One region of the Vallitalea okinawensis genome, then DNA from elsewhere that is predicted to be linked to it. Evidence: riboswitches for the same ligand, from Rfam matches in the RefSeq annotation. Region 1 holds a riboswitch; the other holds the start of a gene.
The links. A riboswitch is a leader RNA that binds a small molecule or an ion and turns the genes downstream of it on or off. The one in region 1 is predicted to bind S-adenosylmethionine.
Positions count from the first base shown of each region.

Region 2: another riboswitch for S-adenosylmethionine. It lies ahead of C1Y58_RS15745 (O-acetylhomoserine aminocarboxypropyltransferase/cysteine synthase family protein); the one in region 1 lies ahead of C1Y58_RS03440 (methionine ABC transporter ATP-binding protein).

Region 1 is NZ_PQDH01000001.1:730,581-736,312, forward strand. It holds gene C1Y58_RS03415 (thioredoxin family protein) at 1-131, opposite strand, end outside; gene C1Y58_RS03420 (permease) at 159-1,130, opposite strand; gene C1Y58_RS26680 (stalk domain-containing protein) at 1,460-2,461, opposite strand; gene C1Y58_RS03435 (lysylphosphatidylglycerol synthase transmembrane domain-containing protein) at 2,659-3,732, shown strand; SAM riboswitch class I at 3,804-3,905, shown strand; gene C1Y58_RS03440 (methionine ABC transporter ATP-binding protein) at 4,002-5,009, shown strand; gene C1Y58_RS03445 (methionine ABC transporter permease) at 5,006-5,671, shown strand; gene C1Y58_RS03450 (MetQ/NlpA family ABC transporter substrate-binding protein) at 5,692-5,732, shown strand, end outside.
Region 2 is NZ_PQDH01000005.1:288,761-294,492, forward strand. It holds gene C1Y58_RS15725 (DUF4489 domain-containing protein) at 1-96, opposite strand, end outside; gene C1Y58_RS15730 (serine/threonine protein kinase) at 222-761, opposite strand; gene C1Y58_RS15735 (DUF4489 domain-containing protein) at 864-1,412, opposite strand; gene C1Y58_RS15740 (collagen-like domain-containing protein) at 1,607-2,545, shown strand; SAM riboswitch class I at 2,585-2,685, shown strand; gene C1Y58_RS15745 (O-acetylhomoserine aminocarboxypropyltransferase/cysteine synthase family protein) at 2,748-4,028, shown strand; gene C1Y58_RS15750 (glycoside hydrolase family 66 protein) at 4,071-5,561, opposite strand; gene C1Y58_RS15755 (DUF4349 domain-containing protein) at 5,683-5,732, opposite strand, start outside.

The DNA.
Region 1 (5,732 bases):
GCCACAATATCTTTTATGTCTTCTACCTTTTCAATTCTTACATTTAAGTCTAATTCATTTACAGCTTCTTTTACATTTGCTTCAAGTTTCTTGCATGCACTGCATCCACTACCTAATACCTTAATAACCATATCATATCCTCCTATTTGTTTTATTAACTACCTAATGATTGGAACAAGTAAATTAAATAGATATCCTACCAAAATAATTCCTATTCCAGTTATCACAACAAAGGTTGCAATTAATTTTGGTTTTATTACCTTTCTCAATAGAATCATTTCGGGTAAAGATAACGCTGTAACTGCCATCATAAATGCAAGGGCAGTTCCTATACCAACTCCCTTACCTATTAATGCTTCAGCTATTGGTATGGTTCCAATAGCATTAGAATATAAGGGTATGCCTAAAATAACTGCTACAAACACAGCAAATGGATTTTCAGGTCCAGCATATTGAGCTAGAAAACCTTCATCAGGGAAATATCCATGTATAGCAGCCCCAATCCCGATTCCTATTAATAAATACAACCATACACGTTTAACGATATCCCTCACATTATCTAAAGCAAAGATAATCCTCTCTTGAGTACTCGGATCTATAATATTCACCTCAGCAGTTTTCATTTGATAGACATATTCTTCTACCTCCTTCTCCATCTTTAACTTACCAATAATAGCACCACTGATGACACCAATTAAAACACCTGTCATAACGTAGATTAGTGCAATTTTCCAGCCAAATGCAGCTAACAACACGGCAAAGGCTGCTTCATTAACAATGGGAGAAGTTATTAAAAATGAAAAAGTTACTCCCAGTGGAATTCCAGCTTCAACAAAGCCAATGAAAATAGGTACTGACGAACATGAACAAAATGGAGTTACAATCCCTAATAGAGATGCCATAATATTTGCTTTAATACCACTAAATTTCTCCAGTATTTTTTTGGTTCGCTCTGGTGGAAAGAAACTTCGTATGTAAGAGATTATAAAAATCATGATGGATAACAATATAATTATTTTTATCGTATCATAAAAGAAAAAATGAATACTTGAGCCTAATTGTGTATCCATTGATAAACCAAAAACATTCTCAACTAAATATTCAATAAGTTGATCCAGCCAATAAAACATCCTAACGCCTCCTCTTCTTTTTCACTATATACTTATTTCTAGAATAATCTTTTAAGTAATCATCCCCTTTTCATTATATAGTTAATTATATTAGAATATGCTAATGTAACTTATTTAATTATATTATAATATTCTAATATAATCAATATAAAATTTATAATTCTTAGTTTATATTCAAACAAAGTGACCTACATCACATTTCAAGTATGTGCAGGTAAGTATGGTTCCTTGCGAGCAAAACGCAGTACTTTCCTTCACTAAAAAAAGACTTTTAAATAGCATATGACATACTATCTAAAAGCCTAATCTAATATATATTGTTTCTTATCTTACAATTCATTTACCTCAATGGTTTCTGTCTCTCCATCCCACTCAATATCTAAACCAAATGTTTCAAGAATAAATCGAAGTGGTACATAAATTCTATCATTCATAAGATCTGATTGCGTATCTAAAATAACTTCATCACCATTAACCAAAACTTTATTTGAGTCAAGTGGTAGAATTATTTCTATCTCACCTTTTAAGATAATTGCTTCTTTAGTCTCTGCTTTCCACTCAACTTTAGCACCATATCCTTCTGTTATTGCTCTTACTGGAACTAATGTTCTTCCTTCAATAATTACAGGGGGTGTATCAAATTTAAATTCAACAGAATCAGATAAAATACTATCAATAGATAATACTTTTACATTTGATTTTTCATCTTTTATCTTATTTTCACTTTCCTTAATCTCTTCCAATTCTTTATCAGTGTATTTTGATCTAATAATCTCTTTTCTCTCAGCTAACAATGTATGCATTTCATCTTTTAATTCAGAAAATCGCTCTAAAATAACTTCTAAGTCTTCCTTTAGTTGCTCTTCTATATCAGTATCTCCAATTTTCTTAATACCTTTATAAAGCTCTTTCAGCTCTTTTTTTAGTTTATTAATTTCTTGTTCTTCTTCTTTTATTTCCTTTTTTATTTTCTTCCATTCTTCGTATTTTTTATAACGATCTTTTTTATTATATTTATGATCTTCATCTAAATCGTCTTCGTCTTCTTCGTCTTCATCTTCATCGTCTTCATCTTCATCTTCATCTTCTTCGTCGTCTTCTTTGTCTTCTTCGTCGTCTTCTTCGTCGTCCTCTTCTTCTACTACTTCTTCGTCTTCATTGTTTTCATCTTCAACATCTTCATCTTCTTCTACATTATTCTCTTCTGTTTGTACTTCCTCTTGGTTTTGAACCACTTCTGATTCACCCTCGTTTTCGCTAGCTACAGAAACTAAACCATTTGAAAAAATTAATGCTAGAACTAATACAATTGATACTAATCTTTTTAACATTTTGTGTCCTCCTAAAGTAGTTTTTTGTCGAAATACAATATAATATCCGCAAAAACATAATAAAAAAGGGACCCAAAATTAAAATTTTCTAATGAAATTTTAAGGTTCTTAAAATTGATTCACTTGTATTAAAATGATATAATGGTAAAAAATAAAAATAGACTCTATAGTTTAGATTAAAAAACGAGGATGGTATGATGAAGAATCAAAATAAGCATTTTACAAGAAAGTCATTATTACGTTACCTAGGATTTACTCTACTTTTTGTTACCATATCCATCTTTTCATTACAATTTCTACTCCACCAATTTAATGATATAACCTTTAGTGAGCTACATATTTTCTCAAAAAATGCTTTAGCTCAAATGCTAATTCTTTTATTTGCTTATGTTGTTATCGATGGCTTTCGTTTATATTTTATATTAAGGACTTTAAAGGAAAATATCGTTTTTCCTTATGTACTCATCCTAACCTTTATTAATTTTTTTATATGCAATATCACTCCCTTTACAATAGGCGGTGCATTTGCTATGATTTACTTCTTGAATAAACAAGGCCTTTCCATTGGCAAAGCTGCTGCTGTCACTTCACTTAAATCTTTTTTGGCATCTTCTTTTAATATGATGCTAATTCCTTTTGCGCTCTATATTGTTTTAACTGGCGTCAGTGGTGATGAATCTGTAAAAAAGGCAGCCTTATTTTTCCCTTTAGTTTTAATCGGCTATATTTTATTTATTGTCTTACTCTTTAAAGTACTTAAACATAAAGAAAAAATCAAATCACTGATTTATAAACTCTATAAATGGCTATATAGCAAGAAAATCATATCATCTAATACATTTTATAAATCCTATAAATCCATTACGAAACAAGTCGATAGCTTTGCTTCTACTTTTCGTGAATTTTTCGGAGGTTTACCACGCTATATACTTTTAAGTTTTATTTCAACTATCTTTTATTATTTTGCACTTTATGCGTTCTCCGTGATCATGTCTAGTGATTTGGGCTTGGATATACCCGCTTTAGAAATTATGGCGAATCAAGCTGTGGCTACTTTCATTATGTATTTTGGCGTCACTCCTGGCGGGTCTGGATTTGCTGAAGGTGGCTATGTTTACTTGTTCTCAAAAATTGTTGATTCAGAGATCATTTTAGCTGCTTTAACCTTCTATTGGCGCTTATTCACAGTCTATATTACATCTGCTATTGGTGGTGTCTTTTTCTTCATTGAAATTATACGACTTCATCAAAGAAAAAGAAAAAATGCTTGACAATTATAATTAAATGATGCTATACTTCATATCAACCAAATCAATTATATAATTGATATTAAAAATTTAATATCTCATCAAGAGAGGTGGAGGGACTGGCCCTATGATACCCAGCAACCGGCCTTAATGGCAAAGGTGCTAAATCCAGCTGCAATCATGCAGAGAGATGAGAGAGATGATATGCCTATCAAACTCTTTCGTTTCGAAAGAGTTTTTTTAGTGCATAAATCACTTTTTTTGGTTTGACTTTAGTAAGGAGGCTTGAACTATTGATACGTATCAAAAATATAAGCAAAGAATTTAATAATACCCAGCATACAGTAAGAGCACTTTCAGATGTCAACTTACATATTGAATCTGGTGACATCTATGGCATTATAGGATTAAGTGGTGCTGGTAAATCCACATTGGTGAGATGCATTAATCGATTGGAAGAACCTACTTCTGGTGAAATAATCATTAATGATGATAATATACTCAACTACTCGATAACTCAACTCCGAGAATTACGCAAGCGCGTTGGTATGATTTTTCAACATTTTAATTTGTTGAGTATGCGTACTGTGGCAGATAACATAGCTTACCCCATGGAAATTGCTAAGATTCCAAAAACAGAGCGTCAGCAACACATAGACAGATTATTAGAACTCGTGGAACTCAGTGATAAGAAGCATGCCTACCCTTCACAATTAAGTGGTGGACAAAAACAAAGGGTCGGAATTGCTAGAGCTTTAGCCAATCAACCTGAGATACTATTATGTGATGAAGCTACCTCAGCATTAGACCCTAAAACTACCCGAGCAATCCTCAACTTATTAAAAAAAATTAATCATGAGTTAGGTCTTACCATCATTATCATCACTCATGAAATGGATGTTATTAAACAGATTTGCAACAAGGTAGCGGTTATGGAGCAAGGGAAAGTTATTGAAGAAGGTGAAACTTCCACAGTCTTCACACATCCAAAGCATCCAACCACAAAAAGCTTTGTACATCATGTAACACATGAGATTCCAGAAAATTTTGTAAATTCTAACAATAATAATTTGCTTATTCGACTGAATTATAAGAGACAAATGACAGCAGAACCAATCCTGTCTTATATGATTAAACACTTTAATGTTCATGCCAATATTCTTTTAGGTGGTATTGATCATCTTCAAAACATGGTTGTAGGCAATATGATTATTGAACTAATAGGTAAAGAAACTGATCAAGGAAAAGCATTAAACTATCTTAAAGAAAAAGGTGTAGAATACGAGGTGATAACATCATGAGTATAGAAAAGATCCAACAGATGCTACAGATACTCCCTATTGAGATATGGAACACTATCTACATGGTTTTTCTTTCAACTTTGATAGCTTCTTTAATTGGATTACCTTTAGGTACATTATTAGTTATCACTGATGGTAAAGGTATCAAACCATTACCCCTTTTCAATAAAGTTCTGAGTACCATCGTAAACATAGGGCGCTCTTTCCCTTTTGCTATATTGATGGTAGCACTGATTCCTTTTACCCGATTCATTGTTGGAACATCCATAGGTACTACAGCAACCATTGTACCTTTATCCATTGCTGCTGCCCCCTTTGTTGCAAGGGTTATTGAGAACGCAATGAAAGAAATTGATCATGGTATTATTGAGGCTGCCCAATCCATGGGATCTACTACATGGGAGATTATTTATAAGGTATTACTTCCTGAATCTATTCCTTCCATCGTTTCAGGGATTACTCTAACCATGGTTTATCTTGTTGGCTATAGTGCCATGGCTGGATTACTTGGTGGTGGAGGATTAGGAAAGGTCGCAATCCAATATGGTTATCAGCGCTATGACAGTACACTCATGATAGTTACTGTTATACTCATTATTTTTCTTGTTCAGTTTATACAATGGGCAGGTAATAGAATCGCTTCAAAACTAAATAAAAGATAAAGAAAATGGAGGATATAGATATGAGAAAAAAAGGTTTACTATTAGGATTAATTTTAACTTT
Region 2 (5,732 bases), on a different contig from region 1:
TTCCAAAATAATTGGTTTTGGCTTGGTATAATTATAAGTTTTTTCCATGTCAAGGTTTTTATATTCTAAAAACCCTGTATAATAACCATTAGCCACGTCATCCTCCCCTTTATTATCCCAAGTTAAGCATAATATATTGTATTCTACTATAAGTACTTTGCTACCCCATATTTGGAAATAACTAAAAAGAATCTATAATAGAATAGACTCTTTTATCTTTTTTATATTTTAGGCTTATTATTTTTTATCCATTTTAAAGCTAGATCAGGGCGTTTCTTTCTTAAAATATCTATAAAATCGTTAAGTACACCTAATTTATTTAAATCTCTTATTAAATAAACATATAATTTAGTTTTTCTCTTTTTAACGGGATCAATAACCTTGATCTCATTATCATTAAGTATTAAGACATGTTTATTTAAACCATCGAAATCTACATAACCTATCTTATCAAACTCCTCAGCAAAATCTATTAATGTCATAGCTAATTTTTTTGAAAGTCCATTCTCTTTAATATAATCTCTAAAATGAATTCCTTCAACATACTCCCTTAACATGAATCTTCCCTTACATTCAAAAACATTAGGAAAGTATTTATTGCCTTCCATTTCCCTAAGTATTTTATACTCTGATATGCATCGTTGTGGGTAAAGATATACCTTTAAAACCTTTCTATCAGGTGTCATATATATAGCCCCCTCTTTTCCACCACCTATTCTTATCAAATCCCTCGTATTTATTCCAAAAATCTGTTTACTCACAATAACACCGCCTTAACATCCTTAAATAATTACTTAAATGAAAAAATTAGCTTGATGATGATAAATCACCAAGCTTTTATTATGAATGTTTAAATTAATTAATTAGCTACATCCTTCTCTAGCAAATCCAGCAATATGACAATCATTAACGCAAATAGAACAATCATCTACTACACAAGGTTTACATCTTATAGAATAAGTGCAGCATCCTGGGCAAGAATTACAATCGCAATAGAAAAAGCTAAATGTTTGAGAAAAAATATCGCCTTCGTCGTCAATTTTAAAAGTCCAACTATCTAATTGAAGCTCCTGACCACCATCACATGATCTGAACAATTGGAATAACAGTTCAACCTCTCCTGATCCATTATCTGGAACAAAATGAACGTTACTTGAAAATTGGATCATACATTTAGGTTGACATAAGCATGTAGTATCAAGAACAACTGTTCCTAATGCTCTTTCAGTATTAGCTAAACAGGCAATTGTTGTAGGACCACCATCGGACATTGAGAAACCACTACCAGTACCACATTCAAATAAAATTGGTTTAGGTAGAGGGTGACCTGGTCGTCTACAGCGAACACAATCTCTACAATCTCGGCCTCTATCACTGTCATAGTCTCTTTCCATTTCTTTATAATCTGACATGATTTCACCATCCTTATAAAATATTGGGGACTTAAGCTTTGTCCTAATATATACTATTCTCTAGTGGCTATTTATGTGACATGCCTAATGATTAATTTTAATATAATATACTAATACCTTTAAACTGAATAAATTCCATATTCAATCTCAAAAGCTAAGTACTATTTATATCAAAAATAAATCGAGGTGGAGCTATGAAAAAAATAGGTCATAAAGATCAGGTAGAACATGAAGATCGTTTAGCAATTAACAAGTTAACAAAAGTAAATTCAAATGAATTAGCAAAAGTAAATAATAATATGTTACATGATCAACAGAATTCAAACCCTCTAGTTAAAAGAGGGTCTAAAGAAGAGACTGTATCTCAAGGTGAGAAAGGTCCTAAAGGGGATACCGGACCACAAGGTGAGAAAGGTCCTAAAGGCGACATGGGGCCACAAGGTGATAGAGGTCCTAAAGGCGATGTGGGACTACAAGGTGATAGAGGTCCTAAAGGCGATATGGGGTCACAAGGTGATAGAGGTCCTAAAGGCGATGTGGGACTACAAGGTGATAGAGGTCCTAAAGGTGATCTGGGACCTAAAGGTGAAAAGGGTGATTCCGGTGAATTTATAGGCAAAGGGAGTTTAATGGCTTGGGAAAAATTTATAAACCATTTGCTAACTTTAAATATTGTAACTGTTGATTTTTGTACTACTACTCAAAAACCTTGCTACATAAATAATCCTTTAAGTCCCATTGAAAATTTTATGATTGAGATTGGTGACTTTATCATACCTATCTGGCAATTGATTGGTATAAAACTTACAGTTCGAGCAGATGAAATTACTGATGATGAGTTACTAAATGGGCTTATTATATTACCACAATACTCTTTTAGTGAATGTGAGTATTTTTTTAGACAGAGGCTTCAACAGCTACAAGCAAATGAAATCATTATTAATATCAACACCTTAGGTGATCAATATTACTTTAATATTAATAAAGTAATGATTGTAGGAATAGGTATTGGTATTATATTGGTTAAACCACTAGATTTAACAACTGACCATGACTATTTCGCACTTTCCATAAGTAAAATAGCTAGTATCGAAAAATATAAAGAAAAAAGAGGGTTGACATCAGAGATGTAACGTGGTAAAGTATTATAAATAATTCAACAATTTAAAATATTCTTATCAAGAGTGGTGGAGGGACTGGCCCTTTGAAGCCCAGCAACCGGCGTTAAGCATCGGTGCTAAATCCTGCAGATATTAAATCTGAGAGATAAGTCAAGAGAATGTATTCTCCTCTAGATCTCTCTAGAGGAGTTTTATTTTATAAGGAGGTTATCATATGAAAAAAGAATTGAAATTTGATACATTACAAGTCCATGCTGGTCAAAATCCTGATCCAACAACAGGTTCTCGTGCAGTTCCTCTTTATCAAACTACAGCTTATGTATTTGATAACTCTGAACATGCAAGCAAATTATTTGCTTTAGAAGAAGCTGGTAACATCTATACAAGAATCATGAATCCAACTACAGCTGTTCTTGAAGAAAGAGTCGCTGCTTTAGAAGGTGGAAAGGCTGCTTTAGCCGTATCATCAGGGTCTTCAGCTGTTACCTATGCAATACTTGCTATCTGCCAACATGGTGATCATATTGTTGCTGCAAACACATTATATGGTGGTACATATAATCTATTTGCTAATACCCTACCACGTTTTGGTATTACAACGGAATTTGTTGATCCAGCTGACCCCAAAAACTTTGCTAATGCAATAACATCACAAACAAAAGCCATTTTTATTGAATCCATCGGTAACCCCAATGCTAATGTGGTGGATATTGATAAGATTGCTCAAGTAGCTCAAGAACATCATTTACCTTTAATAGTTGATAATACCTTTGCTACCCCTTATTTATTGCGTCCGCTGGAACACGGAGCTAATATTGTTGTTCATTCTGCAACAAAATTTATGGGAGGACATGGTACTTCTATTGGTGGTGTTATCGTTGATGGTGGTAATTTTGATTGGGGTAAAGACAAAAAATTCCCTCTACTATCAGAGCCAGAACCCGGTTATCATGGCCTAGTCTTTAGCGATATTGTTCCTGAGTTGGCCTTTATAACCAGAGCTAGAGTAACCTTATTAAGAGATACTGGTGCAGCTATTAGCCCATTTAATGCATTCCTTATACTACAAGGTCTGGAGACTTTATCTCTTAGGATGGAAAAACATATTAACAACGCAAAAGCCATTGCAGAATTTTTAGACACACACACTAAAATTGAAAGCGTTCATTATCCTAACTTACCAAACAGTCCTTTTAAGGATCTAGCAGAACGCTATTTTCCAAAAGGAGCTGGTGCAGTATTTACCTTCAATATTAAAGGTACTAAAGAGGATTGTACCAAGTTTATTGATAACGTACAGCTTTTCTCACACTTAGCTAATGTTGGGGATGCTAAGTCCTTAATCATTCATCCTGCTTCTACAACCCATCAGCAATTATCTGAGGAGCAACAAAGAAGTTCTGGAATAACCCCATCATTGATTCGGACTTCTATTGGTATTGAAGATGTTGATGATCTAATAGCTGATCTTAATCAGGCATTAGAGAGTATTTAAAACTACACAGCAAAATTGGGTTACTTGCCAAGTAACCCAATTTTACTGTACTTCTATCTTCTTAGTGATTACGATTAAATCCCAAAAATTTAATAGATCATCCTTAAAAATAAGAACATCCTTTTTATCGACTTTTTGAATCTCAAAATTCAGTTGAATAGGCTGACCTAATTTTTTATCAGGTGATGCTAAAAAAACAGTGTCAACACGAAAATCAATAGGTAAATTAAATTTCAGATTTTTTAATTTATGAATTGCATTTTTTTTCTCTGTCCAGTTATTTGAATTATTATATAAATTAATAAGGGAAATGGAAAGAAAGCCTCTTCCCTCTTTAATAATTAACCACACTTTATTTTCTAATGCAGCTACACTATAGTTGAAGTTCTCAAAGCATCCATAATTATCCTTTAAACGATAATAGATTTTTGTTACATCACTCACATTCTCTTCAAAAAGAACGTCCTTGTATCGTATTTGAAAATCAAAATAAGCTCTTATTTCCTCTAAAAGATCCTTTTTAATACGATGCAGAAGATAATATCCACCATTAGAGAATATGGTAGCTAGTAGTAATTTATAACTGTTTATCTCATGTGGTATGCTATGTAACTTAGGTATTTGGCAATCAATAATAACAGGCTTATAATGACTAAAGTACTTTCCCTCTAGAATAATATTCTTTAGTTGATAATATGTACAGTAAGGTTGGCGAACTTTTAAAATAAGAGCAGCCTGCTCTGTTATATCATAATTCTTGATAGGCCAATAGTAATCTCTATAAATAAATAATTCCTTGTTCAACTTACTAATTTCCTTGACTAAGTCAAATTGCGAACGAAAATCTTCATAATTCATACCTTCAACACCTAATACCACACCGTTGATGTATTCGACTAAGGATACAACATACCTTTTAAATGTTCCTTTAAGCCATGTAAGCTTATGCTCTAAACTATTAATTATTTCGTCTAGCGCATCTTTATGTTGATGCTTTTTATCTAATATACTCCAATGACGCCGTTCTTCATAGTGGGCCTCCCATTTATCTTTTAATGGTAAATAGAGAAGATGGTTGATACCGCTTTCTTTATTTTTTGATTTTTCAAAAAATTTATATGTTGTAAGAAAATAATAATTAATATGCAATTGCTTAAAGTGAGTAATAACTTCTTCGTTGATTGCATCTACCATAGCTATACGCGTTGAATGGTGAGATTCATAAGTAAAATCTATAGACAAGGAGTACTGATGCACCTTTTTATATCCTTGATAGAGTATTACATCAATACCATAACCTCCTATTTGCCACTCACTATACTCTAGATCATATTGCAGCTTCATGGATTCCCTATCTCTTTCAATGTCTTGGTGTAATGTTTCTACATCTAAAAGGTTGGTCCACTTCATTATCTGTATCTCGAGTTTAATGGTATGATTATACTGATCAGCACCTTCTAAATCAATTGTAAGCTTAACCTGATCTCCCATCATATATTGGCTTTTATCGGGTACTACATTCCTAATAAGCAACCTCATCCCCCTTTCTTAAAAAGCCAAGTTGAATTTTTATAGGGCTTATTATAATCATACGATGGTACAAGTTTTAATATTTATACAAATTTAGAAAAAGAAGAACTCTTATGAGTCCCTCTTATTCTTCATCGTCTTTCTTCTTATTAAGATGTATTTTTTTTCGGTTCT